3 regions of the Cupriavidus sp. GA3-3 genome follow, and region 3 is predicted to be linked to each of the others. Evidence: predicted binding sites of a transcription regulator. Region 3 holds the regulator's gene; each other region holds the start of a gene.
The links. Region 3 encodes sigma-54, which starts transcription at its own class of promoters, with help from an activator protein. Its sites were predicted from a motif close to TGGCANGNAANCTGCTTT; they were not measured.
Positions count from the first base shown of each region.

Region 1: the regulator sigma-54 is predicted to act here: its motif matches at 9,014-9,031, upstream of C265_RS30655 (ethanolamine ammonia-lyase subunit EutB).
Region 2: the regulator sigma-54 is predicted to act here: its motif matches at 8,389-8,406, upstream of prpB (methylisocitrate lyase).

Region 1 is NZ_KB944506.1:32,281-42,579, reverse strand. It holds gene C265_RS30695 (LysR family transcriptional regulator) at 1-811, opposite strand, end outside; gene fumC (class II fumarate hydratase) at 946-2,352, shown strand; gene C265_RS30685 (ferredoxin--NADP reductase) at 2,425-3,195, opposite strand; gene C265_RS30680 (SDR family oxidoreductase) at 3,457-4,206, shown strand; gene C265_RS30675 (hypothetical protein) at 4,230-4,568, opposite strand; gene C265_RS30670 (LysR family transcriptional regulator) at 5,073-6,002, shown strand; gene C265_RS30665 (aminoacyl-tRNA deacylase) at 6,085-6,558, shown strand; gene eutC (ethanolamine ammonia-lyase subunit EutC) at 6,658-7,443, opposite strand; gene C265_RS30655 (ethanolamine ammonia-lyase subunit EutB) at 7,454-8,836, opposite strand; gene C265_RS30650 (AI-2E family transporter) at 9,041-10,078, shown strand; gene C265_RS30645 (FadR/GntR family transcriptional regulator) at 10,124-10,299, opposite strand, start outside.
Region 2 is NZ_KB944479.1:370,560-380,858, forward strand. It holds gene C265_RS17195 (MFS transporter) at 1-1,057, shown strand, start outside; partial or broken gene C265_RS17200 (2-hydroxychromene-2-carboxylate isomerase) at 1,054-1,652, shown strand; partial or broken gene C265_RS31635 (acyl-CoA dehydrogenase family protein) at 1,807-1,932, shown strand; gene C265_RS17205 (multidrug efflux SMR transporter) at 1,957-2,274, opposite strand; gene C265_RS17210 (LysR family transcriptional regulator) at 2,392-3,300, shown strand; gene C265_RS17215 (HD-GYP domain-containing protein) at 3,317-4,534, opposite strand; gene C265_RS17220 (putative quinol monooxygenase) at 4,758-5,051, shown strand; gene C265_RS17225 (cysteine synthase A) at 5,167-6,168, shown strand; gene prpR (propionate catabolism operon regulatory protein PrpR) at 6,182-8,158, opposite strand; gene prpB (methylisocitrate lyase) at 8,440-9,348, shown strand; partial or broken gene prpC (2-methylcitrate synthase) at 9,436-10,299, shown strand, end outside.
Region 3 is NZ_KB944502.1:150,499-160,797, reverse strand. It holds gene mutY (A/G-specific adenine glycosylase) at 1-330, shown strand, start outside; gene C265_RS26225 (LON peptidase substrate-binding domain-containing protein) at 335-994, opposite strand; gene rapZ (RNase adapter RapZ) at 1,086-1,970, opposite strand; gene C265_RS26215 (PsiF family protein) at 2,089-2,481, opposite strand; gene hprK (HPr(Ser) kinase/phosphatase) at 2,644-3,615, opposite strand; gene ptsN (PTS IIA-like nitrogen regulatory protein PtsN) at 3,697-4,152, opposite strand; gene hpf (ribosome hibernation-promoting factor, HPF/YfiA family) at 4,609-4,959, opposite strand; gene C265_RS26195 (RNA polymerase factor sigma-54) at 5,008-6,489, opposite strand; gene lptB (LPS export ABC transporter ATP-binding protein) at 6,624-7,424, opposite strand; gene lptA (lipopolysaccharide transport periplasmic protein LptA) at 7,493-8,143, opposite strand; gene lptC (LPS export ABC transporter periplasmic protein LptC) at 8,211-8,840, opposite strand; gene C265_RS26175 (SIS domain-containing protein) at 8,884-9,867, opposite strand; gene C265_RS26170 (monovalent cation:proton antiporter-2 (CPA2) family protein) at 10,009-10,299, shown strand, end outside.

The DNA of each region.
Region 1 (10,299 bases), on a different contig from region 3:
GCCGCTCGCGCAGGCAGTAGAGATACTCGTGCAGGCAGGGCGAGGCATCGGTGAAGCCCAGCACGCGCAGGTCCGGATGGCTCGGCACCTCGTGCCGGGCGATCACCGATACGCCCAGGTTGCGGATCACCGCCTCGCGGATCGACTCCCGGCTGCCGATCTCCATCTGCGCGGCGGGGCTCACGCGCGCCTGCGCCAGCATGTCTTCGGTTGCGATGCGCGTGGTCGACCCGAGCTCGCGCATCAGCAGGCGGCAGCCCGCCAGCGCACTGACGGCCACTTCGGTGTGCCCGGCCAGCGCATGGGTGCGATGCACCACCAGCATCAGCGGGTCCACGCCCAGCAGCACGCGCGACAGGCGCGCATCGTCCACCCGCTGCGACGAGGTGGCGATATCGACGCGGTATTCCTGCAGCGCTTCCAGCACCTCCTGCGAATTGCCCGTCACCACGCTGACATCGATGGCGGGAAAGCGCTCGCTGAAGCCGCGGATCAGCTCCAGCACATAGTAGGGCGCGGTCGCGCCCACGCGCAGGCTGCCGGTGCGCAGGTCGCCCGAATGGCGCAGGAAGAAGTCGATCTCGGTTTCCTGCTGCACCAGCGCCTCGACGCGCGGCAGCAATGCCAGCCCCGCGTCTGACAGCGCCAGGCGGCGCCCGCCGCGGTGGAACAGCTCGACCCCGTAGGCTTCTTCCAGCGCGCGGATCTGCGCGGTGATGGTGGGCTGCGACAGGCCCAGGCGCTTGGCGGCCTGCGTGACGCTGCCGATGCGGGCCACCATGAAGAAGGACTTGAGCTGGGCGATGAGCATGCGGCCGAGGGATGTCGCTAAGGGCAAGGCAAGGCGGCGGGCGCCTGGGCGCCGGCCGCGGTGAAGCGGTATTCTAATGGACTGCACCAAGCCACCCGGTCCAACCGTCCGCTGCCTTGCATAGGAGTCTGCCCATGTCTGACCCGTCCACCGCCGCCACCCGCATCGAGAAAGACAGCCTGGGCGACGTGCCCGTGCCCGCCGACCACCTGTGGGGCGCGCAGACCGAGCGCTCGCGCCAGAACTTCCGCATCGGCAACGAGAAAATGCCGCCGGCGCTGATCGAGGCCTTTGCCGTCCTGAAGCTGTGCGCGGCGCGCGCCAATGGCGAGCTTGGCGTGCTCAAGCCCGAACTGGCACACGCGATCGAACAGGCCGCGACCGAAGTCATCGAAGGCCGCTGGCCCGACGAGTTCCCGCTGTCGGTCTGGCAGACCGGATCCGGCACGCAGACCAACATGAACCTGAACGAGGTCATCGCGAACCGCGCGATTCAGTTGCTGGGCGGCAAGGTCGGCAGCAAGACGCCGGTGCATCCCAACGACCACGTCAACGCCAGCCAGTCCTCCAACGACAGCTTCCCCACCGCGATGCATATCGCCGCCACGCGCGCGATTCAGCAGCAACTGCTGCCGGCGCTGGAGCAGCTGCAGCAGACCTTCGCGCGCAAGGTGGAAGCCTTTGCCGATATCGTCAAGGTCGGCCGCACCCACCTGCAGGATGCGGTGCCGCTGACGCTGGGGCAGGAGTTCTCGGGCTACATGACGCAGGTGGCCGATGCGCAGTCGCGCCTGCAGCAGGCCATGCTGCGCGCGATGCCGGTGGCACAGGGCGGCACCGCGGTGGGCACCGGCCTGAACGCCCCGCACGGCTTCGCCGCGGCCTTCGCGCGCGCGCTGGCCGACTACACCGGCCTGCCGTTCGAGCCCGCGCCCAACCGCTATGCGCTGCAGGCCTCGCACGATGCGCTGGCCGACCTGTCCGGCGCGCTCAGCACCACGGCCTCGTCGTTCCTGAAGATCGCGCGCGACTTCATGCTGCTGGGCTCAGGCCCGCGCGCCGGCTTTGCCGAGCTGGTGCTGCCGGCCAACGAGCCAGGCTCATCGATCATGCCGGGCAAGGTCAACCCGACCCAGGCCGAGGCACTGGCGATGGTGTGCTGCCGCGTGATCGGCAACCACACCACGGTGACGCTGGCCAACGGGCTGGGCACGCTTGAGCTGAACGCCTACAAGCCAGTGATCATCTACAGCCTGCTGCAGTCGGTGAGCCTGCTGGCAGGGGCCGCGTCGAGCTTTGCCGAGCATATGGTCGAAGGCGTCGAGGCCGACCGCGAACGCATCGCCGAACTGCTGGAGCGTTCGCTGATGCCGGTGACCGCGCTCAATCCGCATATCGGCTACGACAAGGCCGCGGAGATCGCCAAGCTGGCGGTCAAGCGCAACCTGTCGCTGCGCGAGGCGGCGATCGCGTCCGGGCATGTCACTGAGGCGCAGTTTGCCGAGTGGATCGACCTGAAGGGGATGACGCGGGAGGTGTAGCGGGAGGTATAGCGGGGGTACAGCAGGGGTGCGCCCCGGCACGGAACCGATCCGCGCCGGGGCAGGCCGGCCTTAGCCGACGAAGGCCTTTTCCAGCACGAAATGGCCGGGATGGCTCATATTGCCTTCGGCAAAGCCGCGCTCTTCCAGGATGGCGCGGACGTCCTTGAGCATGTCAGGGCTGCCGCACAGCATGATGCGGTCGTTCTCCAGCGAGAACGGCTCCACGCCCAGGCGCTCGAACAGCTCGCCCGAGGCAATCAGGTCGGTGATGCGGCCGCGGTTGTCGAACTCTTCGCGCGTCACGGTCGGGAAGTACACCAGCTTTTCGCGCACCAGATCACCCAGGTGCTCGTGCTGCGGCAGGTGTTCCTGGATCAGCTCGCGGTAGGCCAGTTCTTCAACGAAGCGGCAGGTGTGGGTCAGCACGACCTTGTCGTAGCGCTCGTAGACCTCCGGATCGCGGATGATTGACAGGAACGGCGCCAGGCCGGTGCCGGTGGCCAGCAGCCACAGCGTCTTGCCGGGCAGCAGGTTGTCCACCAGCAGCGTGCCGGTCGGCTTCTTGCCGACGAAGATCTGGTCGCCCTCGCGCAGGTGCTGCAGGCGCGAGGTCAGCGGGCCGTCGGGCACCTTGATGCTGAAGAATTCCAGCGTTTCCTCATAGTTGGCACTGGCAATGCTGTAGGCGCGCAGCAGCGGGCGACCGTTCACCTCCAGCCCGACCATGGCGAACTGGCCATTTTCAAAGCGAAAACCAGGGTCGCGCGTGCAGGTAAAGCTGAAAAGGGTGTCGGTCCAGTGATGGACGGAGAGGATGGATTGCTGGTTCAGGTTGCTCATGGCGAAACGCGGGATACAGCGGCAGGATGCAGCGCCAAAGACGGCTGGAAAGGAAGAATCTTAACGCATGCTTGGGGGCGGCGCAGGCGGAGCCTGCAACGCCAGCGCGGGATTTCCGGGATGTGCATGCGGTGCGGCCTATGCGGCACGCCCGATATTGTTGATAAATTCCGTCTAATCAATTTGATTTCCACACATTTATCCAAAGACAGCCAACATCCAACATGAGGTCATCTTCCCTTTGCTCCCAAGGAAACTGCCATGACCTCCACCCCAGCTATCTCCCGCCGCGCCGCGCTCGTCACCGGCGCCTCCCGCGGCATCGGCCGCGCCATCGCGCTGCGGCTGGCCGCCGACGGCTTCGACGTGGCCATTGGCTACGCCGGCAGCGCCGCCCGGGCCGAAGAGACGGTGGCGGCGGCGCGCGAGGCCGGCAGCAATGCCATCGCCATCCAGGGCGAGGTGGCGCAGGCGCCAGACGTGGCACGCCTGTTCGACACCGCGCAGCAGGCCTTCGGCCGGCTCGACGTGGTCGTCAACAGCGCCGGCATCATGCAGATGGCGTCGGTCGCGCCCGCCAGCCTGGACGCCTTCGACCAGACCATCGCCACCAACCTGCGCGGCGCTTTCCTGGTGCTGGGCGAGGCCGCCGCACGGCTGGGCCAGGGCGGACGCATCATCGCGCTGTCGACCAGCGTGATCGCGCGTTCCTTGCCCGGTTACGGTCCCTATATCGCGGCCAAGGCAGGCGTGGAAGGGCTGGTGCGGGTCCTGGCCAACGAGCTGCGCGGGCGCGGCATCACCGCCAACGCGGTGGCGCCGGGGCCGGTCGCGACCGAGCTGTTCCTCGATGGCAAATCGGAAGAGCAGGTGGCGCAGCTGTCCAAAGTGGCGCCGCTGGAGCGGCTGGGCACGCCCGAGGACATTGCCGCGGCAGTGTCGTTCCTGGCCGGGCCGGATGGGGCGTGGATCAATGCGCAGGTGGTGCGGGTGAACGGGGGCTTTGCCTGAGCCGTTGCCCGCCGGGGCAGAAGTCAGCCCCCGGGCGCCGGCAAGGATAGTTCGCAGCGCTGGCGCGCCAGCGTGTCGCGCGAGTAGCCGTGGCGCACGCGCAGCTGGTGCTCTACGGCGTCGGCCTGGTCCAGGCAGGCGAACACCAGGTCGTCCTTTACGCGCTGCGAAACACCCTTCAGGCGCGGCGCTTCATACGCGACCTGGCGCGCACGGCAGCGCAGGAACAGCAGCGTTTCCTGCGAGGCGGTGATCAGCTGGTCGTGCTCGATCCGCTTGCATTCGACCAGGTCCTGGGCAGGGGCGCTGGCGCCGGCAAAGAGCAAAGGCAGGCACAGCCATCGACGCAACGAGCGGTGCATGGCAAACGGGGGGCGCAGTAGGCCAGTTGAAGGTCCGGCTCGCATCATTGCCCATCCCCGCGCACAGTGCAAGCCGCAGCGCACGCAATACCCTGTTGCGTTTGGGCGCCAGACGGGCCGCAGCCAGATTCAGTGTCCAGCCACATGGACAATCGCGCGCAAACCCCGATGGCTGCGTCGACCCGGCCGGTCCATGCTGCATCGCAGCACGATCAAGGGGTGGGCAGGTCCGGCGGATCGGCTACGCTTCGATGGCAAATGCGCCGCCGTGCGCGCCAGTTCACGCCCCAGACCGGCGGGCTTCCGCCCGGCCTTCCCCCACGCTGATCGGCGGCCAGTTGCTGGCGGTGCTGGTGGTGGTGATCCTGCAGCAATGCCGCGCCAGACCAGATACCTGCATCACGAGCATTGATGCGCACCCCGCGGTGCTATGCCGCGGGACGCCGCCAAGAGCATGGCAATATACGGGGGCCGTAATCGCCCCCCTCTTTCGTTGATCACCCCATGGACCTGAACGCCCTGCGCCTGTTCGTCGACATCGTCGATGCGGGCAACCTGAGCGCGGCCGCGCGCAAGCTCAAGATGACGCGCGCCAATGTCAGCTACCGGCTCAAGGCGCTCGAAGAAGAGCTGGGCGTGCAGCTGCTGCGCCGGACCACGCGCCATGTCGAGCCGACTCCGGTCGGTGCCGGCTTGTACGAGCACGGCCGCAACATCCTGGGCGAGGTAGCCGCCGCCAATGCGCTGATCAGCAATATGGGCAAGAGCCTGAAGGGCCATGTGCGGCTCTCGGTGCCTACTGGCCTGGGCCATTCACTGCTGTCGCCGCTGCTGGTGCTGTTCAAGCAGCGCTATCCCGACATCACGCTCGACGTGGTCTTCGACAACCGTGTGCACAACCTGGTGTCCGAGGACGTCGAAGTGGCCCTGCGCATCATCTCCACCCCGCCGGATTCAGTGGTCGCCACCGAGATCGGCGAAGTCGACTGGATCGTGTGCGCGTCGCCAGCCTACCTGGCCGGCCACCTGGCGCCGCAAGCGCTGTCCGAGCTGCAGGGGCATGCGTTCGTGTGCGCGTCGCCCGAGGGGCAGAAGCTCAAGGCAACGGGCATCCGGCACAGTGGCGGCGGCGACGGCGGTGAGATCCGTGAGCAGGTGGTGCTGGAGCCAACGCTCACCTCCGAGAACTTTGCCTTCCTGAAAGAGGCGGTGCTGGCGGGCCTGGGCATCGGCATCTTCCCGATCTATGCGATCGGCGCGGAACTGGACAGCGGCGCCCTGGTGCCGCTGCTGTGCGACTACCGCATCAGCGTGTTCGGCAGCAAGCTCTACATGCTGACCATGCCCAACCGCTACCAGACGCTGGCGACGCGCTACCTGCTGAACTTCCTGAAGACCGAACTGCAGGCAGTGTGGCCGCGGCTGCACCGCTAGCGGTGCCTCCGGCAGCGGTCGCCACGGACTATAGTAGGAGCACAAGGATAACCGTCGGCGCATCCGCACCTGAGGAGCTACCATGGCCCTGGCTAGCACGCTTGCAAGCTGCCTGAGCAGCAAGAACACCCAGTACGACATCATCCGCCACCCTTATACCCTCAGCAGCATGGCCACTGCCGAGGCAGCGCATGTTCCCGGGGACCGGCTGGCCAAGACGCTGTTGCTGGAGGATGACCGCGGCTATGTGGCTGCCGTGATTCCTTCAAGCCACCATCTGCACATGGCCGCCATCTGCGAACAGACCGGGCGCAACCTGGTGCTGGCGCATGAGGACGAGATCCGCGAGATCTTCAAGGATTGCGACCTCGGCGCGATCCCGCCGGTGGCGATGGCCTACGGCATGCAGACCTATGTGGACGACAGCCTGATGGCGCAGCCCGACGTGTATTTCGAAGGCGGCGACCACCAGGAACTGGTGCACATGAGCGGCGAGCAGTTCTCGAAGTTGATGTCGGACGCTGGGCACGGGCAGTTTTCGCGCCGCATGATGTAAGCGGCGCCTTTTATTGGCCACTGGACGGCCGCCACGCGGGTTGCTAACCCGCGTGGTGGCCGTTTTGCTGCTGGCGGGCGGGTGAGCGAGGGAGACGCTTCAGCCTTCAGGCAACGCCGGCACGCTGTCGTCCTTCAGGTCCACGCCCGAGCGGCCCAAAGCCGCCGCGCCGCGCAGCAGGAAGGCCAGCCGGTCGGCGGCCTGCGCATACGGCAGGCCTTCGGGGCGCACGTTGGAGATGCAGTTGCGCTCGGCATCGGTGCGGCCCGTGCGCGGCGCATGGGTCAGGTAGATGCCAAGGCTGTCGGGCGAACTCAGGCCCGGCCGTTCGCCGATCAGCATCACCACCTGGCGCGCGCCCAGCAGCTCGCCGATCTCGTCGCCCAACGCCACGCGCGACTGCTCGGCCACCACCACCGGGCCGATGCGCCATGTCAGCGGCAGGCGCGGGCGGGTGGCATCGAGCAACGGCAGCGCGTGCGTCTGCGTGGCCAGCGCGGACAGACCGTCGGCAACCACGAACACCACATCGGGCGCCTCGCCAGGGCGTGCCGCGGCCAGCCGCGCGCGGCTGGCATCGTCCAGGCGCCGGCCCAGGTCTGGGCGCCGCAGGTAGTGCGCGCGGTCCGGCGCGGCGCTGTGCACGGCAAGGTTCGGCACCCCCGCCGCATCCAGCGCCGCGGTGACCGCGCCCACGTCCAGCGGCAGGTGCACCGCATCGCGCGCCTGCGCATGGGCCAGCCCGAAGGCCAGCACCGCATCGGTGGTCTGGCTGTGGCCGGTACGGCCCAGCGCTACACGCGCGCGCGTGAACTGGCGCAGGCGTTGCCAGGGATCGGCATCGGTGTTGGCAGGATCGGCGGGAGGCGGGCGTCTGGCCGTCATCGGCTGTACCTTACAGGCTGTGGGCCATCTGCAGCAGCGGCTGGCGCGCGGCGGGCTCGAGCAGCCTGCCGCTGGCATCGGCAATGCCCATGCGCTGCAGCCAGGCCTCGAACTCCGGCGCGGGGCGCAGCCCCAGCACCTCGCGCAGGTACAGCGCATCGTGGAACGAAGTGCTCTGGTAGTTGAGCATGATGTCGTCGGCGCCGGGCACGCCCATGATGAAATTGATTCCGGCCACGCCGAACAGCGTCAGCAGCGTGTCCATGTCGTCCTGGTCGGCCTCGGCATGGTTGGTGTAGCAGACGTCGCAGCCCATCGGCACCCCCATCAGCTTGCCGCAGAAGTGGTCTTCCAGACCGGCGCGGATGATCTGCTTGCCGTCGTACAGGTATTCGGGACCGATAAAGCCCACCACCGTATTGACCAGCAGCGGCGCGAACGCGCGCGCCACCGCGTAGGCGCGCGCCTCCATGGTCTGCTGGTCGACGCCGTGGTGCGCATTGGCCGACAGCGCGCTGCCCTGCCCGGTCTCGAAGTACATCAGGTTGTCGCCAACGGTGCCGCGCGCCAGCGCCTGCGCGGCGTCGTGCGCCTCGGCCAGCAGCGCCAGGCTGATGCCGAAGGCCGCATTGGCGCGCTCGCTGCCGGCCACCGACTGGAACACCAGATCCACCGGCGCGCCCTGCCCGATCGCGCGCAGGGTATTGGTGACGTGGGTCAGCACGCAGGATTGCGTGGGGATGTCGAAGCGGCTGCGCAGCTCGTCGATCATGCGCAGCAGCGAGACAATGGCGCCCAGGTTGTCCGAAGCCGGGTTGACGCCGATGGTGGCATCGCCGCAGCCATAGAGCAGCCCGTCGATGATCGACGCGGCAATGCCCTTGGGATCGTCGGTCGGGTGGTTGGGCTGCAGCCGCACCGAGAGCCGGCCCGGCAGCCCCACCGTGCTGCGAAAGCGCGTCACCACCTGGCACTTGCGCGCCACCGCCACCAGGTCCTGGTTGCGCATCAGCTTGCTGACCGCGGCGGCCATCTCCGGGGTGATGCCCGGCGCCACCCGCGCCAGCATGGCGCTGTCGGTTTCATGCAGCAGCAGCCAGTTGCGCAGGTCGCCCACGGTAGTGGCGCCGATGGCGGCAAAGGCCGCGCCATCGTGCCGGTCCAGGATCAGGCGCGTGACCTCGTCGTCCTCGTACGGCACCAGCGCCTCGGTCAGGAACTGCTTGAGCGGCACCTCGGCCAGCGCCAGCCGCGCGGCCATCCGCTCCTGCTCGCTGGCCGCGGCAACGCCCGCCAGCGCGTCGCCGGAACGCGCCGGGCTGGCCCGGGCCAGTAGCGTGCGCAGGTCGGCAAAGACGTGGCGGTGGGTACCGATGGTGTGGGTGTAGGCCATGCGTTCCGTTCCTGGACTCTGGAGAAAACGATGACAGCGGTGCGCCGGGCGCCTTGCCGGGCGCGATTCCCCCTAATATAGACAGCCTTTGCGTGTGCCGTGATGCCAACATCGCCTCAGCGCACACGGCCTGACTCAGGAACAACATCTGGATCGGCGAGAATCCAGAATAAATTTTGAGCAAATTGCATGCCGGAGACCCCGATGAAAGACCCAGACCCGACCGCCACCCCGCGCCTGCTGCCGGCCGCGTGGTACAGCGTCGGCACCGTCGCCTACCTGCTGACCGCCCTGGCGCTGTGGACCGTGCTCCACGCCAACCTGGTGGCGGCATTGCTGTCCGGCCTGCTGCTGTACTCGCTGGTGGACGTGCTGGCGCCGCGCCTGCAGCGCCTGCACCAGCGCCACGACGCCCTGGCCGTGGCCATCCTGTCGGCGCTGATCCTGCTGGGGCTGACGCTGGCGGGCTGGCTGCTGGTGCGCTTTGTCAGTGGCGAAGGCAATACCCTGGACGGGCTGCTCAACCATGTGGCCGACATCATCGACCGCTCGCGCGGGCAGATGCCGCCGTGGCTTAGCGATGCGCTGCCCAAGGGCGTGGACGAGCTGGCCAACACGCTGATCGAGACGCTGCGCGAGCATGCCGCGATGGCGCAGAAGCTGGGCGCCGAGGTGCTGCGCACGCTGGTGCATATCCTGATCGGGCTGGTGATCGGCGCGATGGTGGCGCTGTACCGCGCGGTGGTTCGGCCCAATCGCCGGCCGCTGGCCGCGGCGCTGGTGGCGCGCGCACGCACGCTGCAGCAGGCGTTCTCGCAGTTCATCTTCGCGCAGATCCAGATCTCCACCATCAACACCGTGCTGACGGCGATCTACCTGCTGCTGATGCTGCCGCTCTTTGGTGTGCACCTGCCGCTGACCAAGACGCTGGTGGTGATCACCTTCGTTGCCGGGCTGCTGCCGGTGCTGGGCAACCTGATTTCCAATACGGCCATCGTGGTGGCCTCGCTGTCGGTGTCGCTGCCGATCGCGGTGGCGTCGCTGGTGTTCCTGGTGGTGATCCACAAGCTGGAGTACTTCCTGAACGCGCGCATCATCGGTGCGCGCATCCAGGCCGCGGCGTGGGAACTGCTAATGGTGATGCTGCTGATGGAAACGCTGTTCGGCATCCCGGGCGTGATCGCCGGACCTATCTTCTATGCCTACCTGAAGCGGGAGCTGGCCGGCGCCGGACTGATCTGAGTGCCGCAGCCGGCTCGCCGTGGCGGTGGTAGGACCAATGCCTGCTCAGGCGCCGTCCTGCTCCACCCGGCTGCGCACGAAGTCGATATGGGTCTGCATGGCGGTGCGCGCCTCTTCCGGGCGGCGCGCGCAAATCGCATCGCACAGCGTGCGATGCTGCAGCAGCAACAGGTCTGACGCGCCGTCGTCCTGTTCGCGCAGGCCGGTGCCATTGATGGTGA
Region 2 (10,299 bases), on a different contig from region 3:
CTTCGGCCACTTTGGTGACAAGGTTGGGCGAAAATCCATGCTGCTGATCACGTTGATGATGATGGGTATCCCGACCATCATCATCGGCCTCATTCCGACCTACGAGCAAATTGGTTACTGGGCCGCCGTGATCCTCGTATTGATGCGCTTTCTCCAGGGGCTCGCCGTCGGTGGCGAATGGGGCGGCGCCGTTCTCATGGCCGTGGAACATGCCCCCGAAGGCAAGAAAGGCTTCTTCGGTAGCCTTCCTCAAACCGGCGTCGCTCCTGGCCTTATCCTCTCATCGTTGGCAATGGCAAGCGTTGCGAGACTGCCTGAGGCGGATATGTTGAGTTGGGGCTGGCGCCTTCCGTTCCTGGCCAGTGTGTTGCTTCTGGCTGTCGGATGGTTCATCCGCATCCGCGTCGCCGAGTCCCCCGACTTTGAAAAGGTCAAGCAAAGAGGCCATGAGGTCGAGGTGCCGGTGGTCCATGTCGTCAAACACCACTGGTTGTCGTTGCTCAAGGTATCAGGCGCGCGGATGGCGGAAGTCACGTGGTTCTACACGGTCGCTACCTTTGCCCTGACCTACGGTACGGTAACACTTGGCTTACCCAAGACGATGATGCTGAATGCCGTGATCGCGGGTGCTGCCGTCGCACTGTTCACAATGCCTCTCACTGGCTTGCTCGGGGATAAGATCGGGCATAGGAAGATCTTTGTGGTCGGATCGGTCGGAATTTGCCTCTTCGGGTTCGCGTTTTTTAAGCTTCTTGGCTCGGGAAGCGTCGGCGCGGTATATCTCGCCATGGTGATCGCCATCGGCCTTATCTACGCCATGCTGTACGGCCCCGAAGGTAGCCTATTCTCTGTGCAATTTCCCCCGGAAGTTCGCTACAGTGGTATTTCCCTTGCCGTGCAAGTCTCGGGTGCTATCGGTGGCGGACTGGCCCCGCTGGTGGCGACCTGGCTGCTTAAGCTCGGCCAAGGTAGTCCGCTGTATCTCGCCGGCTACCTCACTGCCCTGGGGTGCTTGTCGATCTTCTGTGTATCTCGCATGAAGGCAACTGAGCAATGACCAAGGCAATTGACTATTACTTTTGGATCAATTCGGACTGGGCCTATCTCGGACACGGCCGTCTTGTGGAACTTGCCAAACGCCAAGGCGCCGCGATCAACTATATGCCTGTGGACCTGCCGTACGTTTACTCGCAGACGGGGGCATTTTGCTTGGGCAGCGCTCTCAGGAAAGGCAGGCTTACCGGATCACCGAACTCGCCCGTTGGTGCAAGCGGCTAGGGATTCCGGTCAATCCGCAGCCTAGATATATGTGCCCAAACGGTGATCTCGCTTCGTGCATGGTCATTTCTGCGAAGCACGCGGGACTTTGCGAAGGCACCTTGGCCCAAGCGATTCTTCATGCCGAATGGTTGGAGGACCAGGACATCTCCTCACCAGAGACGCTGCAAACCATCGCCCGCTCGCTGGACTTGGATGGCGAGGCGCTTCTCTGCCAAGCCGCATCTCCAGTAATCAAAGCGGAGTACAGACAATACACCGACAACGCTATCTCAGCCGGTGTCTTCGGCTCGCCTGCATACGTCTACCGTGGAGAAGTGTTCTGGGGCCAGGATCGCCTCGATTTCCTTGAGGACACCCTGGCCTGCACCTAAGAATGGGGCGGCTTAAGTGCAAGGCAGACGATGGGCTCCAGGCTGGGTGATCTGCCGCACGAACAGCTTTTCTTAGCGGTCGCGCAGCTGGATCATGTCGTTAGGCGGGCCCGCTGCTCTTCGTTGACGCGCCCCATCAGCTGGGGCTTCCAGGCTGGAAAGCCTCTATCGCGAGATCCGCGCCTTGCGCATCTGCGAAGGCGCCACCGAAGTGCAGCAGCTGATCATCGCCCGCGAGGTGCTCAGGCCGGGCGCCAGCCTTGGGGCACAACACGCCTGAGCGCGGCACGGCCAGGGCCGGGGCTCAGGCCGGCAGCAGCTTCAAGCCGCCAATCCCGACGAAGATCAGCCCGATCAACACCAGCCGCATCGGCGCCGCGCTTTCGCCCAGGAACAGGATGCCAACCACCGTCACCCCGATCGCCCCGATCCCGGTCCAGATTGCGTACGCCGTCCCGACCGGCAGGTGCCGCAGCGCCGCGCTGAGCAGGAAGATGCTGGCCAGCGCCGCCCCGATGCCCAGTGCCGTCGGCCCGGGCCGCGTCCAGCCGTCGGTATGTTTGAGCGCCAGCGCCATCACGATCTCGATCAGGCCCGCCAGCACCAGCAGCATCCACGCCATTGCCATGTCTTTCGTCCAGGTCTGCGGCCCGACACCCATTGCCGGGCACGCCACGCCACTGTAGGCTGTGCAGATCAGCACGAGAACTGGCGAATTCCGCAAAGGGGCTATGCAAACATGCAGGAAGCAGACTGGGATGACCTGAAGTATTTCCTTGCCGTGGGCCAGTCCGGCTCGCTCGCCGGCGCCGCGCGCGCCCTGCATGTCAACCATTCCACGGTGCTGCGCCGGCTGGCGCGGCTGGAAGAGACCCTGGGCACCCTGCTCTTCGAACGCCATGCCACCGGCTACGCCATGACCGCCGCCGGCGAGGCCCTGGCGCACCGCCTGGCCGGCGTCGGCGAGCAGATCGATGCGGCCCAGCGCCAGCTGTCCGGCCTCGACAGCCAGCTGAGCGGCCCGTTGCGCGTGACCACGACCGACACGCTGCTGGGTGGACTGCTGATGCCCCTGTTTGCGGAATTCCGGTCGATGCACCCGCGCATCCAGCTGCAGATCGTCGTCAACAACAGCTTCCTGAGCCTGAGCCGGCGCGAGGCCGATGTGGCGATCCGGCCGGCGAATGCGCCGCCGGAGTACCTGGTGGGCCGCCGTATCGGGCGGCTGCAGACGGCACCATACGCGGCGCGGCGCTACCTGCAGCAGCTCGGCCTGCCAACGGAAGCCGACCATCCGCGGCTGGCGGACTGGTCGGCCTATGACTGGGTCGTGCCGGACGAAGCGCTGTCACACCTTGCCCAGGCGCGCTGGATACGCGACCACGTGCCCGAACCCCGCCGCGCCGTCAGCGCCGACAGCCTGGTGGCGATGGCGGATGCCGTGCGGCACGGCATGGGCGCCGGCATGCTGCTGTGCCTGCTGGCCGGGGCCGACCCAGAGCTGGTGCGGCTGGCGCCAGTCGATGTAGCCATGGATACCGATTTATGGGTGCTGACGCATCCGGATCTCAGGCACAGCGCGCGCGTGCGGGTGCTGGGCGATTTCCTGTATGAGCGGCTCAGGCAAGGGGAATGGGTGGCGGGCTGAAGACTTGCCCCCCGGTTCATGCCGCCGCCGCATACATCTCCATCAGCTGCTCATCCGCATACCCCCAGTCAGCGGCATTCTCGAACGCCACCACCGTTTCGTCGCTGTGGCGCAGGTCGATCAGTTCGGTGGGAGTCGGCCTTGACTGCGACACGGAATAGAACGCCATCACCTTCGGCCGCAGCGGATCGGCCTCGTTCTGCGCGCAGACCACCGCCAGCCGGTTCGAACGCAGCCGCAGCACGGTGCCGAGCGGGTAGATGCCGACGGTGCGGGTGAAGGCCTTGAACACGCGCCGGTCGAACAGCGTGTCGACACGCACGGCCATGTATTCCATGGCGCGGGCCGGCGACCACGGCTGGTGGCCCGGGCGGCTGGAAGTGAGCGAGTCATAGGCATCGCAGATTGCGCCGATCTTGGCGTGCACGCTCAGTTCGCTCCCCGCCAGGCCGTAGGGGAAGCCGCGCCCGTCCACGCGTTCGTGATGGTGGACGCAGACATCGAGCGGGATGTTCGAATAGAGCCGGGCCTCGTTCAGGATGCGGTAGCCAGCCGAAGGGTGCCGGCGGTAGATCTCCTCTTCCTCGGGCGTGCGTTCGCTGGCCTTGTGCACCGGAGTATCGGGCAGCGTCAGCTTGCCGATGTCGTGGACCAGGCCGGCCAGGCCGAGCTCGCGCACCTCGTCGTCGGGCAGGCCCAGCGTGCGGCCGACGGCGATCATCAGCGCGCAGACGGCGAAGGCGTGCAGGTAGTTTTCGTCGCCACGCGCCTTGAGCCGCGCCAGCGCCAGCAACGCCTGCCCATGGCGCGACAGCGAGCGTGAGGCGGAATCGACCAGCAGCAGCGCGCCGTTGACCTCCAGCGCCCGGCCCATGCGGATGTCGGCGAACATCGAGCCGATCACGGCCTTGCCGGATTGCAGCAGCTCGCGCGCGCGGACAATCTCGGCATCAAGGGTGGCGGCGGGTGGCGGTGCGGTGGCCGGGTCCATGGGGTCGGGCGCGGACTGCGGGACCGGTCCGGGCATTTCCGGCGTGTCCGGCGCTGCTACGTTGCGGCCCTTCAGGATGTCGATCCAGACCTCCTGCACCCCTGCCGACTGTATCTGCCGAACCTGCTCCTCATTGGCGACCAGGAACCTGGCGCGCCAGAACGGATGGCTGATCCACGGGCCGCCAAGCCTGGCGACAAACATCCCGACCTGCAGTTGTTCCGACCGTATGCGTCTCAACATGCGCTACCCCCTCGGATGATGGTTTTCTTGTTTTCGATCCGGATATCGGCAGCCGTCGGCAGGACTTTAGTCCCCGTTGCGGGGAGAACCGTGCTGCCCGCCCTTGTCAAGCGCTGCCCGAATGCCCGGACGGCGTCCTCGGGCATTGCCGGGGGCGGTACCGCCGGCGCTACAATGGCCTGCCCAGTGCTCACAGACGCCAGCCAGTCGCCCCCGTTCACCCATGTCCGGAACGTACACGCTAGTCGGCATCGCCCGTGCCAAGACCCACCGCCGCGAGGCGCTGGTATCCCAGCTCACCACGCTGCGCTCGCGCGGGCTGACCGAGCCCGGCTGCCTGGACTACCACGTCGGGCAAGACGCCGAAGATGCGCGGGTATTCGTGATCTACATGGTCTGGGACTCCAAGCGCGCGCTCGAATCGCACCTGAACCGGCCCTATATGCGCGATTTCCACGCATCGCGCGCGGATTTCGTCGAAGGCGATTTCAGTTTCCGCTGGCTCAACGCCGCCTGATCCGCCCGGCCACGGGCAATCCCGATCACTTTCGGCCATCCCCCTGCTTGTCATTCCCGCCGCACCGATCTATCACTCAATGTGACGCCCGCAGCGGGCACGGCAGGAGTGCACCATGGAAGTCAGGGATGGATTTGCCGGCACCATCGGCCACACCCCGCTGATCCGGCTGGCCGGCCTGAGCGCCGAGACCGGCTGCGATATCTACGGCAAGGCGGAATTCCTCAATCCTGGCGGCTCGGTCAAGGACCGCGCGGCACTCTACATCATCCGTGATGCCGAACGGCGCGGGCTGCTGACGCCCGGCGGCACGGTCATCGAAGGCACCGCGGGCAATACCGGCATCGGCCTGGCCCACCTGTGCGCGGCGCGCGGCTACCGCTGCATCGTCGTGATACCCGATACGCAGTCGCCCGAGAAAATGGAGCGGCTGCGCATGCTCGGCGCCGAGGTCCGCGCGGTGCCCGCCAAGCCTTACGCCGATCCGGACAACTACCAGAAGATTGCCGGCCGGCTGGCCGACGAGACCGACAACGCGATCTGGGCCAACCAGTTCGACAACCTGGCCAACCGCCAGGCCCACTACGAGACCACCGGCCCCGAGATCTGGCACGCCACCGGCGGGCATATCGATGCCTTCACCTGCTCGACCGGCACCGGCGGCTCGCTGGCCGGCATCGCGCGCTGCCTGAAAGAGCACAAGCCCGGCGTGCGCATCGTGCTGGCCGACCCGCACGGCAGCGCTCTCTATAACTTCGTCAAACACCGCGAGCTCAAGGCCGAGGGCAGTTCGATCACCGAGGGCATCGGCACCAGCCGCGTCACCGCCAACCTGCAGGACACACCCATCGACGATGCGGTGCGGATCGACGACCAGACCTGCGTGGACATGGTCTACCGCCTGCTGCGCGAGGAGGGCTTGTTCCTGGGCGGGTCGTCGGGAATCAACGTCGGCGCCGCGGTGGCGCTGGCGCGCGAGATGGGGCCGGGCCATACCATCGTCACGCTGCTCTGCGACCGCGGCGACCTGTACATGGCACGGCTGTTCAATGAAACCTGGCTGGAGGGCAAAGGGTTGCAGCCGATTCCGTTCCGGCGCGCCGGCCCAGCCGGGTAAATGCCAGCGCGGTTCACGCTGCCTTGAGCCGCCGCCACAGTGTGGTCGGGCTGATGCCAAGGATATGGCAGGCCGCGGCGCGGTCGCCGCCGCACTCGGCCAGCACGCGCCGGATATGCTCGACTTCGCTGGACTGCTTCACGCCGGCCAGTGAACGGCGCGGGCGTGTTGCCGGCGCGGCGGGCTCAGCGTCGGCCTCGGCCTCGGCCTCGGCCGGCGCCAGCATGCCATCGCCGAACAGCTCCGGCACGGCCGCCTGCAGCTCGCGCTGCAGCGCCTCGCTGTCCAGCCGGCGCCCGGCCACCAGCACGGCGATCCGTTCGGTCACGTTTTCCAGCTCGCGGATATTGCCCGGCCAGCGGTAGCGCGCCAGCCGCGCGCGGGCCGCGGCGGGCAGGCGCTGCGGCCGGTCCATGCCCAGGCGCTCCTGGGCGCGCCGGTACAGCAGCTCGGCCAGCTCCTGCAGGTCTTCGGAGCGGTCGCGCAGCGGCGGCATCTCGATGCGCAGGATATTGAGGCGGTAGTACAGGTCCTGCCGGAAGGAACCATCGCGCACCATCGCGGCCAGGTCGCGGTGGGTGGCGCCGATCACGCGCACGTTGACCGGCACCGCGTCGAGCCCGCCGATCGGCAGCACCTGCTTTTCCTGCAGCACGCGCAGCAGGCGCGTCTGCAGCGCGGACGGCATGTCGCCCACCTCGTCGAGGAACAGCGTGCCGTTGTGGGCCGACTCGAACAGGCCGGCCTTGCCGCCGCGGCGCGCGCCGGTGAAGGCGCCCTCTTCATAGCCGAACAGCTCGCTCTCCAGCAGCGCCTCGGGGAAGGCCGCGCAATTGACCGCCACGAACGGGAAGGCGCGGCGCGGGCTGGCGTCGTGCATGCCCTGCGCCAGCACCTCCTTGCCGGTGCCGCTCTCGCCGCCGATCAGCACGGTGGAATCCACCGCCGCATAGCGCCGCGCCAGCTCGCGCAGCTCGGTCATGGCCGCGGAGGTGCCGGCCAGGTCGTCCAGGCTGTAGCGCACCCCGGCCGGCCGCGTGCGCGCGCGCGAGCGCAGGTTGCGGTCCACGCGCTGGATCGCGCTGGCGTCCTGGATGGTCAGCACCGCGCCGGTGGTCCCGGCCTCGCCGATGATGGGGATGCGGTTGACCACCACCATCTTGTCGCCGAGCTTGTGGATCGCTTCCAGCTCCTTGTCGCCGCTCTGCATCACGCCTTCGAGCGCCAGGTTTGGCGCCAGCGTCTGCAGCTTGCGCCCGACCGCGGCAGCAACGGAAGTGCCGAGAAAACGCTCCATCGCCGGGTTGAACGACTGGATGCGCCCTTCGGCATCCACTGCCGCCACGCCCTCGTTCAGGTGCGCCAGGATGGTGTTGACGTAGTCGCGCCGGGTGGCCTCGATGCGGCGCAGGCGCGCAGCCTCGATCGCGTCTTCGAGCGCCATGCGCACCGAGTTGCCGGAGTACAGGAACACGCCGGTCAGGCCATAGCGGTCGGCCAGGTCGGTCACCAGGCCGGGGCCGACCACGACCTGGATGCCCTCCTGCTTGAGCGCCTTCACGCGCGCCACGGCATCGTCCTCGGTCAGGTAGGTATAGGCCGGGACCGACAGCGAGAACGCGCGCACGAATTCATCCACCTCGGCATACGTCGACGCGTGCGTGACCAGCGCCACCCGCGGCGAGATGCGCCGCGCGGTGGCCAGCGCGCTCATCACGTCAAAGCCCGTGACCTTGACCAGCACCACCGGCACGTCCACGTGCTGGCGCAGGTAGGCGCCGTTGGAGCCGCCCGCCACCACCACGTCGAGCCGGCCCTCGCGCGCCTCGCGCGCCACGGCGCTGGCGGCGGCCTCGAAACCCTTGCCGACGATGCGGAATTCGGCCCGGTCGGCGTAGGCCGGAATCAGGTCGGCAAAGGCGCGCGCCAGGCGGCTGATGCCGATGGCCCAGATGCGCGGACGGGCTTGTGTGGAAACGGGAGGAGCCATGGTGCAATGCGGAAGGAATGCGTGGTGAAACCCGGGACGAACAGGCGTACAGTGCTGGCACATTGTCCGTCACGCAGCCCGGGATTTCAACTTTGAATTCCAAACTTGGGATTTTGAAATTCAATTGTGCTGAAAAGATGACATGAAATCGGCGGCGAGGTCAGCCACCCTGCCCGCCAGCCCAGCGCTGACAAGGGCTGGCGGATTTTCCGAGATCCCGTCCAAGGGCTTGGCACACCCCTTGCAGTATTGGGCCCGTCCTGTTCACCAACGCATACGCCATGACCTACTCCGCTTCCGACCTCGCGCGCTCCGCTGGCGCCCGCTTCCGCCAGGCGCTTGCCGACGAGCATCCGCTGCAGGTAGTCGGCACCATCAATGCCAACCATGCCCTGCTGGCCAAGCGCGCCGGCTACCGGGCCATCTACCTGTCGGGCGGCGGCGTTGCGGCCGGCTCGCTGGGCCTGCCGGACCTGGGCATCTCGAACCTGGACGACGTGCTGACCGATATCCGCCGCATCACCGACGTGTGCGACACGCCGCTGCTGGTGGACGTCGACACCGGCTTCGGCGCCTCGGCCTTCAACGTGGCCCGCACCACCAAGTCGCTGATCAAGTTCGGCGCGGCGGCCATGCACATCGAAGACCAGGTCGGCGCCAAGCGCTGCGGCCACCGTCCCAACAAGGAAATCGTCACGCAGGGTGAAATGGTCGACCGCATCCGGGCCGCCGTCGACGCCCGCACCGACGAGAACTTCGTCATCATGGCCCGCACCGACGCGCTCGCCGTCGAAGGCCTGGACAAGGCCATCGAGCGCGCCGTCGCGTGCGCGGAAGCCGGCGCCGACGCCATCTTCCCGGAAGCCATGACCGACCTGGCCATGTACCGCAAGTTTGTCGATGCGGTGAAGGTGCCGGTGCTGGCCAATATCACCGAATTCGGCGCCACGCCGCTGTTCACCACCGAGGAACTCGGCGGCGCCGGCGTGTCGATGGTGCTGTACCCGCTGTCGGCCTTCCGCGCCATGAACAAGGCGGCGGAAAACGTCTACGCGGCCATCCGCCGCGACGGCACGCAGAAGAACGTGGTCGATACCATGCAGACCCGCGCCGAGCTCTACGAGAGCATCGGCTACCATGACTTCGAGCAGAAGCTTGACGCGCTCTTCGCACAAGGCAAGGGCAAGTAAGCAAGACTCACGCGCGGCCGGGCTTTGTCCCGGCCGCTTGCACGACAACAGACAGGCAATACCAGGCATCACATAAAGGAGACCCAGATGTCCGAAGCGCAACCGCTCGTCACTCCCAAGCCCAAGAAATCCGTCGCCCTGTCGGGCGTGACCGCCGGCAATACCGCGCTGTGCACCGTCGGCCGCACTGGCAACGACCTGCACTACCGCGGCTACGACATCCTCGACATCGCCGAGACCTGCGAGTTCGAGGAAATCGCCCACCTGCTGGTGCACGGCAAGCTGCCGACCAGATCCGAACTGGCCGCCTACAAGGCCAAGCTCAAGAGCCTGCGCGGCCTGCCCGCCAATGTGAAGGCCGCGTTGGAATGGGTGCCCGCCAGCGCCCACCCGATGGACGTGATGCGCACCGGCGTGTCGGTGCTGGGCACCGTGCTGCCGGAGAAGGAAGACCACAACACCCCGGGCGCGCGCGACATTGCCGACCGGCTGATGGCCAGCCTCGGCTCGATGCTGCTGTACTGGTACCACTACAGCCACAACGGCCGCCGTATCGAAGTCGAAACCGACGATGACTCCATCGGCGGCCACTTCCTGCACCTGCTGCACGGCGAGAAGCCGTCGGCGCTGTGGGAGCGCGCCATGAACACCTCGCTCAACCTGTACGCCGAGCACGAGTTCAACGCCTCGACCTTCACCGCCCGCGTGATCGCCGGCACGGGCTCGGACATGTATTCGTCGATCAGCGGCGCCATCGGCGCACTGCGCGGCCCCAAGCACGGCGGCGCCAATGAAGTCGCGTTCGAGATCCAGAAGCGCTACGACAACCCCGACGAGGCCCAGGCCGACATCACGCGCCGCGTCGAGAACAAGGAAGTCGTGATCGGCTTCGGCCACCCGGTGTACACCACCGGCGACCCGCGCAACCAGGTGATCAAGGAAGTGGCGAAG
Region 3 (10,299 bases):
GGCTTGTGGAGCCTGCCGGAGATGCCGGTCGACAGCGTGCCCTTCGACACGGAAGCCGCCGAGGCGGCGGCGCTCGACTATGCCCGCGCCTTCGGCAAGCCCGCGCGCGCCGCACTGACCGGCGAGCTGACCCATGTGTTCACGCACTTCCGCCTGCTGATCCGTGCCATCCGGGTCGATGTGAGCGCGGACGGCGCAAGCCTGATGGCGCAGGACGGCGCTGCGGAAGCCGCGCAGCGCTGGATCTCGCTTGACGATCTCGATGCGGTGGGTACGCCCGCGCCGGTGCGCAGGCTGCTGGAGGACCAGGCCCGCGGCGGGCTGTTCTGAGCGCCTAGAGCATGTGGTTCTGGCGCATGTAGCGGTGCACGATCTCGATGCGCATGCCGGCATCGGGCAACGCCATCAGCATCTGCTTGGCCTTGAGCGGCACCGGCAGCAACTCGCACAGCCGGTTGGCGACCCAGCTCGGGTCGTCCCACAGGTAGGGCTCGTCGAATGGCAGGCGGTCGGGTTGCTCGGCATGGAGCCGCGTGACAATGCGCCGCAGCGCATCCAGGCATTCGCCCAGCAGCTCCAGCTTGCAGTCGATGATGTCGGGAGGAAGCACCTCGGCGCGCGCAACCAGCAGGCCGTCGTCGCGGGTGTCATGGCTGACGATATGGAAGCGCTCGCGGCCGCGCGCACGGATCAAGAGCACGCCCAGCTGTTCCATGTTGCAGTCGACGATCTCCGCCAGGCAGCCGATCAGTTCCGGCACGGTGGGCTGGTCCGGCCGGGCCACTTCCTCGCCGCTTTCGATCAGGCAAACGCCGAAGGGAGTGTTGTCGCGCAGGCAGTTGCGCACCATGTCGACATAGCGCGCCTCGAACACGCGCAATGGCAGCCGTCCACCGGGAAACAGCACGGTGTGCAACGGGAACAGCGGCAGGTTGTCGAGCGTCCGCGGCGGATCTTCTGATGCCGTGGGACGGTAGAGGTCGGTCGAGGACATGCAGTGCCAGCTTGGGTATCGCGCAGCAATGGGCCAGCCGGCCAACGCGGCGTGCAGATGCCAATGATGCCAGTGGGCAGTCCCGCCTGCGTCAGCCCGCCGGTGCGAGCTCTCGGTGTCTCACCAGCACATTACCATGCGCCCGGAAGTAGTTGGCAAGCCTTTCCGCAATATAGACCGAGCGATGCTGGCCGCCGGTGCAGCCGATCGCCACGGTCAGGTAGCTGCGGTTGTCGGCAATGAAACTCGGCAGCCACTTTTCCACGTAGGCGCGGATATCCTCGGCCATCGCCAGCACCATTGGCTGGGCCTGCAGGAAGTCGATCACCGGCGTGTCGCGCCCCGTCAGCGGGCGCAAGGCCAGGTCGTAATAGGGGTTGGGCAGCGAGCGCACGTCGAACACCATGTCCGCATCGCTGGGCACGCCGTGCTTGAAGCCGAACGACTCGAATAGCAGCGTCAGCCGCTGGCTGTCGTCGCGGATCAGCTCCTTGATCCAGCTGCGCAGCGTATTGGTGCGCACATTGCTGGTGTCGATGCGGTGCGCGGCCTCGGCCAGCGGGCTCAGCAGCGCACGCTCCATCTCGATCGCTTCCATCAGCGCGGTGTCGTTGAAGGCGGGTTCACCGCCCGGGCCCGGCACGCCGTCGGTACGGACCGAGAGCGGGTGGCGGCGGCGCGTCTCGGAGTAGCGCTGCACCAGTGCGTCGGTGCTGGCGGTCAGGAACACCACCTCGACCTGGTGCTCAGCGGCCAGCGCGCGCACGGTGTCGGGCAACTGGTCGAGCGACTCGCGGCTGCGGATGTCAGTGGCGACGCCCAGGTGCGTATAGCCCTGGCTGTCGAGATAGCGGGTCAGTTCCGGGATGAACTGAGCCGGCAGGTTGTCCACGCAGTAGTAGCCTGCGTCTTCGAGCACGTTCAGTGCGACGGACTTGCCGGAACCGGATATGCCGGTGATGAGGATGATGCGCATAGCAACTGAAGCATAGCATCACGTGATGAAGGCGTCATGACACCACGCGCAAAAGCAAACATGGCGAACCTCGCGGTTCGCCATGCTTTTGTCGTCAGCTTGCGGCGCTGGTTGCGGCTCAGGCTGCCTTGGACAGGCATTCCTTCATGTAGGCCTTGTATTCGTCGCCCTTCTTGCCCTTGCCCGACTTGCTGCAGGAGGCCATTTTCTCCTGCTGGGTCTTGGACGCGCCCTTGGACAGGCATTCCTTCATGAACGCCTTGCGTTCGTCGCCCTTCTTGCCGGCGGCTTGCGTATTGCAGGCCTTCATCTTGTCCTGCTGGGCGTTGGCTGCGGGCTTGTCCGGGGTAGCCGGGGTGGCGGGCGTGGCAGGCATGGCCGGCGTTGCCGGTGCGGTGGCCGCCGGCTTGGCTGGCGTCGCGGGGGTTGCCGGCGTGGCGGTGGTCTGTGCAAAAGCGCTGGCGGCGATCATCGGGGTGACCAGCGCGCACATCGCGATCAATTTCTTCATGCTTGCTCTCCTGGGTGTGGAAAACTTCATGGCCGCGCGCCATTGCCGGCGTTGCAGCTTCCGTAACGGGCGCGATGCCCATTACAGCACAAAACGGAGCATGCCTGAAGAACGTTGACGTTCTGCGTCAACGCCGTTGTAAGCAAATGAAAACGCCGGCGCTCAGAGCAAGCGGCCCTGGCCGCGCGATACTGCATCGGCCTGCATCGCGGCGCGCTGCCGGTCCATGAAGTCGCGTAGCGTATCGATGCCGCGCAGGCGCAGGATGGTGTTGCGCACCGCGGCCTCGACCAGCACGGCCAGGTTGCGCCCGGCCGCCACCTGGATCTTGACCATGTGGATCGGCAGGCCCAGCACGTCGAGGTATTGCGAATCGAGCGGCAGCCGCTCGAACTCGCCGTCATTGCGACGCACCAACTGCACCACCAGCTTGATCTTCATCTTCCGGCGCACCGCGGTCTCACCGAAGATGGTCTTGATGTCGAGCAGGCCCAGACCGCGTACTTCAAGCAGGTTCTGCAGCAGCGGCGGGCAGCGGCCTTCAATGAAATCCGGCCCCAGGCGCACGAAGTCCACGGCATCATCGGCCACCAGCCCGTGGCCGCGCGAGATCAGTTCCAGGCCCAGTTCGCTCTTGCCCAGGCCCGATTCGCCCATGATCAGCACGCCCATGCCCAGGATGTCGAGGAATACCCCGTGCATGGTCACGCGCGGCGCGGAGATACGCGACAGGTACAGGCGCAGGTGGTCGATCACCGCGGCCGACGACACCGGCGTGGTGAACAGCGGCGTGGACGAGCGCGTGCAGCGCAGTTCCAGGTCGGGCGGCGGCTCCATGCCGTCGGCGATCACCAGGAAGGGCGGCTCCAGCAGGATCAGCTCGCCCATCTGGCGCTTGCGGGTCTCGTCGTCCAGCCGCTGGTAATAAGTGATCTCGGGCTTGCCGAGCACCTGGATGCGGTTGGGGTGGATCAGGTTCAGGTGGCCCACCAGGTCGGCGGCGGAGGTGGCTTCGCGGGCGAACTCCACATCGAAGGCGCGATCCGCACCTTCCAGGCCGGCCACCCACGAGAGTTTGATGTCGGCTGCGTTGTCGTCGAAGATGGACTGGGAGGTGACGCCGGTGAGTTCCATGCGGTATGACTGGTGGGGCGGTTTGCGAAGCGCCTTGGCGCCTGCCCGGTCTGGTGCCGGCCCGCTTGAGGGATCAGGGGATCAGGGATGCCATGCGATCAGCAACTGATGGACGGCATCGGGCGTGGGCAGCGTGGCCAGCCCTTCACGCATGTCGCGGTCGGAAAGCAGTTGCGCGATTTCGGACAGGATTTCCAGGTGCTGCTGCGTAGCCTGTTCGGGCACCAGCAGGAAGATCAGCAGCGATACCGGCTTGCCATCGGGCGATTCGAACGGAATTGGTTCGGCCAGGCGCATGAACGCGGCCAGCGGCTGCTTCAGGCCCTTGATGCGGCCGTGCGGGATTGCCACGCCGGCGCCCAGGCCGGTGGATCCAAGCGACTCGCGCGCGAACAGGTTGTCCGTCACGATGGCGCGCGCCACACCATGGTTGTTCTCGAAGAGGAGCCCGGCCTGCTCGAACACACGCTTCTTGCTGGTGACGCTGACGTCGAGGGTGATGTTGCCGGGTGGCAGCAATTTGGCCAAACGATTCATGGGCGATGCGCAGGATTTCAGTTAGCGGGCGGACCGTTCCGCCGGGCAGTGGGCTGGCTCCGGCCTGCCGTTGGCCTGGCCGGAGGCGTCCGGCCCATTATAGAGCAGCGACTACTCCCGCATTGTGCAGCGCAACGGGGCAAGCCGGTGCAGAAAGATACATGGTGATGCAATGGTGCCTCCGCGGCGGGGAGCCGGTGCACCGGGGCGGGGCACGGCCAGGATTCCCTCTCTTTGTATGGCGCAGCATACACCTTGGCGCAGCGCTTGCGAACACCCTTGCTCATTCGGGTGAAAAGCATCGGCTCCGGCGCCACAGCCGGGCCGCGCCGCCAGTGCGGGCGCGGCATGCCGGCGGCAACCGGGAACGCGAGGGCGCAAAAAAGCCGCGCTTCTTGGCGCGGCTTGCCTGTTAGATCCTGATTCAGCAGCCCGCTGCGGGGCTGCCGGGCACGGTCATTGCTGCATTTGCGCTGCGGCCATCTGGTACTTGACCGCTTCGCGGTCGTGGCCTTGCACGCGATCCTTGTAGCGGATCACCTGACGGTCCAGCTTGTCGACGAGTGCGTCGATCGCTGCATACAGGTCTTCGTGATGCGCTTCGACAAAGATGTCCTTGCCCTTGAGATGTAGATTGATTTCCGCGTACTGACGCCGGTCCTTTTCCTTATGGTTGTCGACAGAGAGCAGCACACTAACGCCAATGACTTGATCGAAATGCCTGACGATTCGCTCCAGCTTCGTTTCCACGTACTCACGCAGAGGGGGCGTGATGTCCAGGTGGTGTCCACTGATCTTGAAGTTCATAGCGCTTCTCCTTCTGAAAGAGCCTCACCAGGCAGGCGGTGGGCTCGGCTACAAAGACTTGCGGAGATTGACTGCGGGGATCTTCAGGGCTTCGCGATACTTGGCAACGGTGCGGCGTGCGACAACGAAGCCTTGTTCGCCCAGCAGTTCGGCAATGCGACTGTCGGAAAGGGGATTCCTCGGGTCTTCGGCTCCTATCAGTTGCTTGATCAAGGCGCGGATGGCCGTTGACGAAGCCGCGCCACCGGTTTCGGTGGACACGTGGCTGCCGAAGAAGTACTTCAGTTCGAAAGTACCCATCGGCGTTGCCATATATTTATTGGTCGTCACCCGGGAGATGGTTGACTCGTGTAAACCCAGTGTATCGGCAATCTCCCGCAAAACCAAGGGGCGCATGGCGATTTCGCCGTGGCTGAAAAAGTTCTTTTGACGCTCGACAATGGCCTGCGAGACACGCAGGATTGTGTCGAACCTCTGCTGGATGTTCTTGATCAGCCAGCGCGCCTCTTGCAGCTTCTGCTGCAGCCCGGCGGTGCCGGACTCACCCTTTGCGCCACGCAGGATTTGCGCATACATGTCATTGATGCGCAGCCTCGGCATCACATCCGGATTGAGCTGCGCGATCCAGCCGCCGCCACCCTTGCGCACGAACACGTCCGGCACCACGAAGTCCGCCTCCGGGCGGCTGTATGCATGGCCGGGGTAGGGCGCCAGCGAGCGGATCAGTTCGTGTGCGGACTTCAGCGCCGCTTCATCCACCTGCAGCGCCTTCTTCAGCCGCGTGTAGTCGCGTACTGCGAGCAACTCCAGGTGGTTGGTCACGATGTTCAGGGCCAGTTCGCGCTGCGGGTGCGTCAGGCGCCGCAACTGCAGGGCCAGGCACTCGGCGGCGTTGCGCGCGCCCACGCCGGGCGGGTCGAAGCTCTGCAGCAGCGTGAGGATGGCGTGGACCTCCTCGATCTCGAACTCGAGTTCTTCCGGCAACTCCGTGCAGATCTCCTCAAGCGATGCGCTCAGGTAGCCATCGTCGTCGAGCGATTCGATCAGGAAGATGGCCAGGCCCTTGTCGCGCGCCGAGATCTTCAGCGGCGTGAGCTGTTCCATCAGGTACTCGCGCAGCGTGGGCTCGGCTTCGCGCAGCTGCATCGGCGTTTTTTCGTCCTCGTCGCCCTGGGGGCGGCGGGCAAAGTCGTCCAGGCTCCACTCGCTGCTGCCATAGTCGTCGCCGTTGCCGCTGTCGCCATAGCTGTCGTCGTCAGCCGCGCCGTCGGCGCGGGCCTCGCCATTGCCCTGCGGCTCTGCCGGCGCGGGCGCCGGTGCGCTCTGCAGGTTGACCGAGCCGTCGGCCGCCACGCGCAGCGGGCTTTCGATCCAGTCGTTCTCGCGTTCGAGCAGAGGGTTTTCCGTCAGTGCCTGTTCGACCTCTTGCTGCAGTTCCAGCGTGGAAAGCTGCAGCAGCCGGATCGACTGCTGCAGTTGCGGGGTCAGGGCCAGATGCTGGGAAAGGCGGAGCTGTAGCGACGGTTTCATGCGACCTATTCTATGCGCATCTTTCCGTTGTTGGAACGGAAATTGCTATCGCTTATGCGGTCTGATCGCTGCTGGCTGTGGTAGGCCCACGTGCGCCCGCGAATAGGCCTGCCGCTCCATGGCAGGCCGCTGCATCACATGCGGAAGTTCTCGCCCAGGTAGACGCGCCGCACTGCGTCATTGGCGATGATTTCCTCGGGCTGGCCCGCGGCCAGCACCGTGCCTTCGCTGATGATGTAGGCGTGGTCGCAGATGCCGAGCGTCTCGCGCACGTTGTGGTCGGTGATCAGCACGCCGATATTGCGTGCCTTGAGGAAGCTGACGATGCGCTGGATCTCGCCCACGGCGATCGGGTCCACGCCGGCGAAGGGTTCGTCCAGCAGGATGAAGCGCGGCGACGACGCCAGCGCGCGCGCGATTTCCACGCGGCGGCGCTCGCCGCCCGACAGCGACAGCGCCGGGTTGTTGCGCAGGTGCGCGATCTGCAGGTCGTCGAGCAGCGAATCCAGGCGGCGCTCGATCTCGGCCTTGGGCAGCGGCTTGCCGTTGCTCACCTGCAGCTCCAGCACCGCGCGGATGTTCTCTTCGACGTTGAGCTTGCGGAATACCGAGGCTTCCTGCGGCAGGTACGACAGCCCCATGCGCGCGCGCTCGTGGATCGGCAGGCCGCTGATGTGGTCGCCGTCGAGCACGATATCGCCTTCGTCCAGCGCCACCAGGCCCACGATCATGTAGAAGGAGGTGGTCTTGCCCGCGCCGTTGGGCCCGAGCAGGCCAACCACCTCGCCGCTCTTCACGTCGAGCGAGACGTCCTTGACCACCGTGCGCGAGCCATAGCGTTTCTTCAGGTGGCGCACGACCAGCGTGCTGCCGCCGGCAAGGACGGTGGAGGCTTCGACGGAAGGCTTGTCGGCGATGGTTGCGGTATCGGTCATTGGCACAGTCTGGCGTTCAGGCGTTTCTGGCGCCGGCCGCATGCGATGCACGCAGCCGGCGCCAGGCGTCAGGGTTTGTTGGCAGGCGCGGGCGCCGGCTTCAGGTCCAGCGGCGAGCCGCCGCTGCCCGTGGCGCCGGCCTTCTGGTCCTGGCGCGGCGACAGCACCGCGCGCACGCGGCCGGACGGATTGGCGGCCGCGGCATCGCCGCTACCGCCGCCGGCAGCCGTGTAGAACTCCTTGCGGCTGTCGTAGGTCAGCACCGCGCCGCGGATCTCGTCGACCTGCTTGGCGCCCTGCAGGCGCGCCATGCGGGCATTGCCGATCAGCTTGGAGTACTCCTGCTTGCCGTCGTACTCGATGCGGTCGCCCCAGCCGTCGATGTATTCGTCGACGCCTTCGCGCTTCTGCCGGATGTAGGCCTGCTTGCCCGGCTTGGCGGTGGCCACCGCGAACTGGTAGCCCTCGGGATCGGTGCGCAGTTCGGCGGCGTCGGACTTCAGGATCATGGTGCCCTTGGTCAGCACCACATTGCCGGTCAGCGTATAGATCTGCTTGACGTCGTCATAGCTGGCGTTGTCCGCCTCCAGCACCATCGGCTTGTCGCGGTCCGCGCGCTCGGCCAGGGCGGGCTGGGCCAGCAGGCCGAAGGCCATGGCCAGGGCGAGCAGGGCCGGGGCGGTGCGTCGACGGGACGATGTCGTCAGGGAAGCAGTCATGTTGGCAGGGTTGCTTGAGGGCGTCTGGGTACGTTGGTGCGGGTTGGTGCGGCCCCCGGGCCGGGGCTCAGGACCCCGGCGCGCGGCCAGGGGTCGGCCCGGTGATGATGGTGCCGCGTACATTGCCGAGCAATTGTACTTCGCGCGTGACGTTGTTGAAGATCAGGCCGTTGGCGGTCATCACCGACGGGCCGCGCGTCAGCTTGACCGGCTTGTCGGTCTTGACGATGTCGTCATTGACCAGCAGCTGGAAATAACTGGATGCGGCGGTCAGCTGCGGGTCCTTGGACACGTCCACGCCCTGCTGGCGCATGACGAAGCCGTTGCCGTACAGGTCGATCACCGAACCCTCGGCGTTCATGCGGCCCATATCGGCGCGGGCGGTGACCGGCGGGCGGTCCGGCTCATACGCGCGCATGGCGGGCCGGGTCACCTCGTAGGTCTGGTCATCCTCGAAATGGACCATGCGCTCGCCGGTAAAGCGGATTTTGGTGCTGCCGTCCGGCGCCAGCTCAGTGGCCGAGAAGCGGTCCATGAAGTAGTCGGGCTCATGCTTCTTGGCGCTTTGCGCGGCCGGGTCTTCCTTGGGGGAGTTGATCTGGACCAGCCAGAACGTGCTGCCCGCCACGAAGGCCATCAGCAGCAGCGGCAGCAGCCGCATGACGATGCCGCTGAGGGAGGCGAGGAGTGCCTGCATGGTGTCCTTGGCGTTGTGCCGGTTGTGCCGGGCCCGCGCCCGCTCAGATGACCTTGGCGCGGGTCAGGTCGTGGATATGCAGCGCGCCGGTCAGGCGGCCGTCGTCATCCACCACCAGCAGCTGGTTGATGCGGTTGGCCTCCATCACCTGCACCGCTTCGACGGCGAGCTGGTTCTCGTTGACCACGTGCGGGTTGCGGTGCATGACGTCGCCGATGGGAACGGTCTTCCAGTCGCGCGGGGTTTCCAGAAGGCGGCGCAGGTCGCCGTCGGTGAAGACGCCGATGGCGTGTCCGTCCGGGTCCACCACGGCGGTCATGGCCATGCCCTTGCGGGTGATTTCCATCAGCGCCTGGGCCAGCGGGGTGTTTTCACGCACCTCGGGCACGGCGTTGCCGGTGCGCATCACGTCGCGCACATGGGTCAGCAGCTTGCGCCCGAGCGCGCCGCCGGGGTGCGAGCGCGCGAAGTCTTCCTCGCCAAAGCCGCGCGCATCGAGAACCGCCACTGCCAGCGCATCGCCCAGCGCCAGCGCCGCGGTGGTGCTGGCCGTCGGCGCCAGGTTCAGCGGGCAGGCTTCTTTCTCGACCGCCGCGTCCAGGTGGACGTCGGCCAGCTTGGCCAGGTTGGAGTCGGGGTTGCCGGTGACCGAGATCAGCCGCGCGCCGATGCGCTTGACGATCGGGATGATCGACAGCAGCTCGCCGGTCTCGCCCGAATTGGAGAAGGCGATCAGCACGTCGTCGCGCGTGACCATGCCCAGGTCGCCGTGGCTGGCTTCGGCCGGGTGCACGAAGAACGCCGGCGTGCCGGTAGAGGCCAGCGTGGCCGCGACCTTGCGCCCGATATGGCCGGACTTGCCGATGCCCGAGACGACCACGCGCCCGGTGCATTGCAGGATCAGCAGCACGGCACGGGCAAAGTCGCCGTTCAGGCGTCCGGAAAGTGCGGAAACCGCATCGGCTTCGGTCTGGAGAGTGTCGCGGGCGAGCCTGAGTGCTCGATCCGCATCGAAATTGGCTATCATGGCGACGAAGTATACCAACGAATGCGATGGCGCCTGGCCCGACCCATGGCGCACGTCGTGCTTGCCGTGCTCGCCGTATTTTGCCGGCAGGGTGCCCGTGCCGGGTCGGACGTGCGCCTGGCCGGTCACCCAGACCGCCTGATGCATTCTCCGCTGGAACTGACCCTGGTGCTGCTGGCCGCCGCCGTCTTCGGCGTGGTCGCATTCCGCATGCTGCAGCTGCCGCCGATGCTCGGCTACCTGGCCGTCGGCATCCTGATCGGCCCCCATGCGCTGGGGCTGGCCAGCGACACCGCGCAGACCAAGTACCTGGCCGAATTCGGCGTGGTCTTCCTGATGTTCTCGATCGGGCTGGAGTTCAACCTGACCAAGCTGCGCTCGATGAAGCGGCTGGTGTTCGGCCTGGGCGGCTCGCAGGTGGTGCTGTCGATG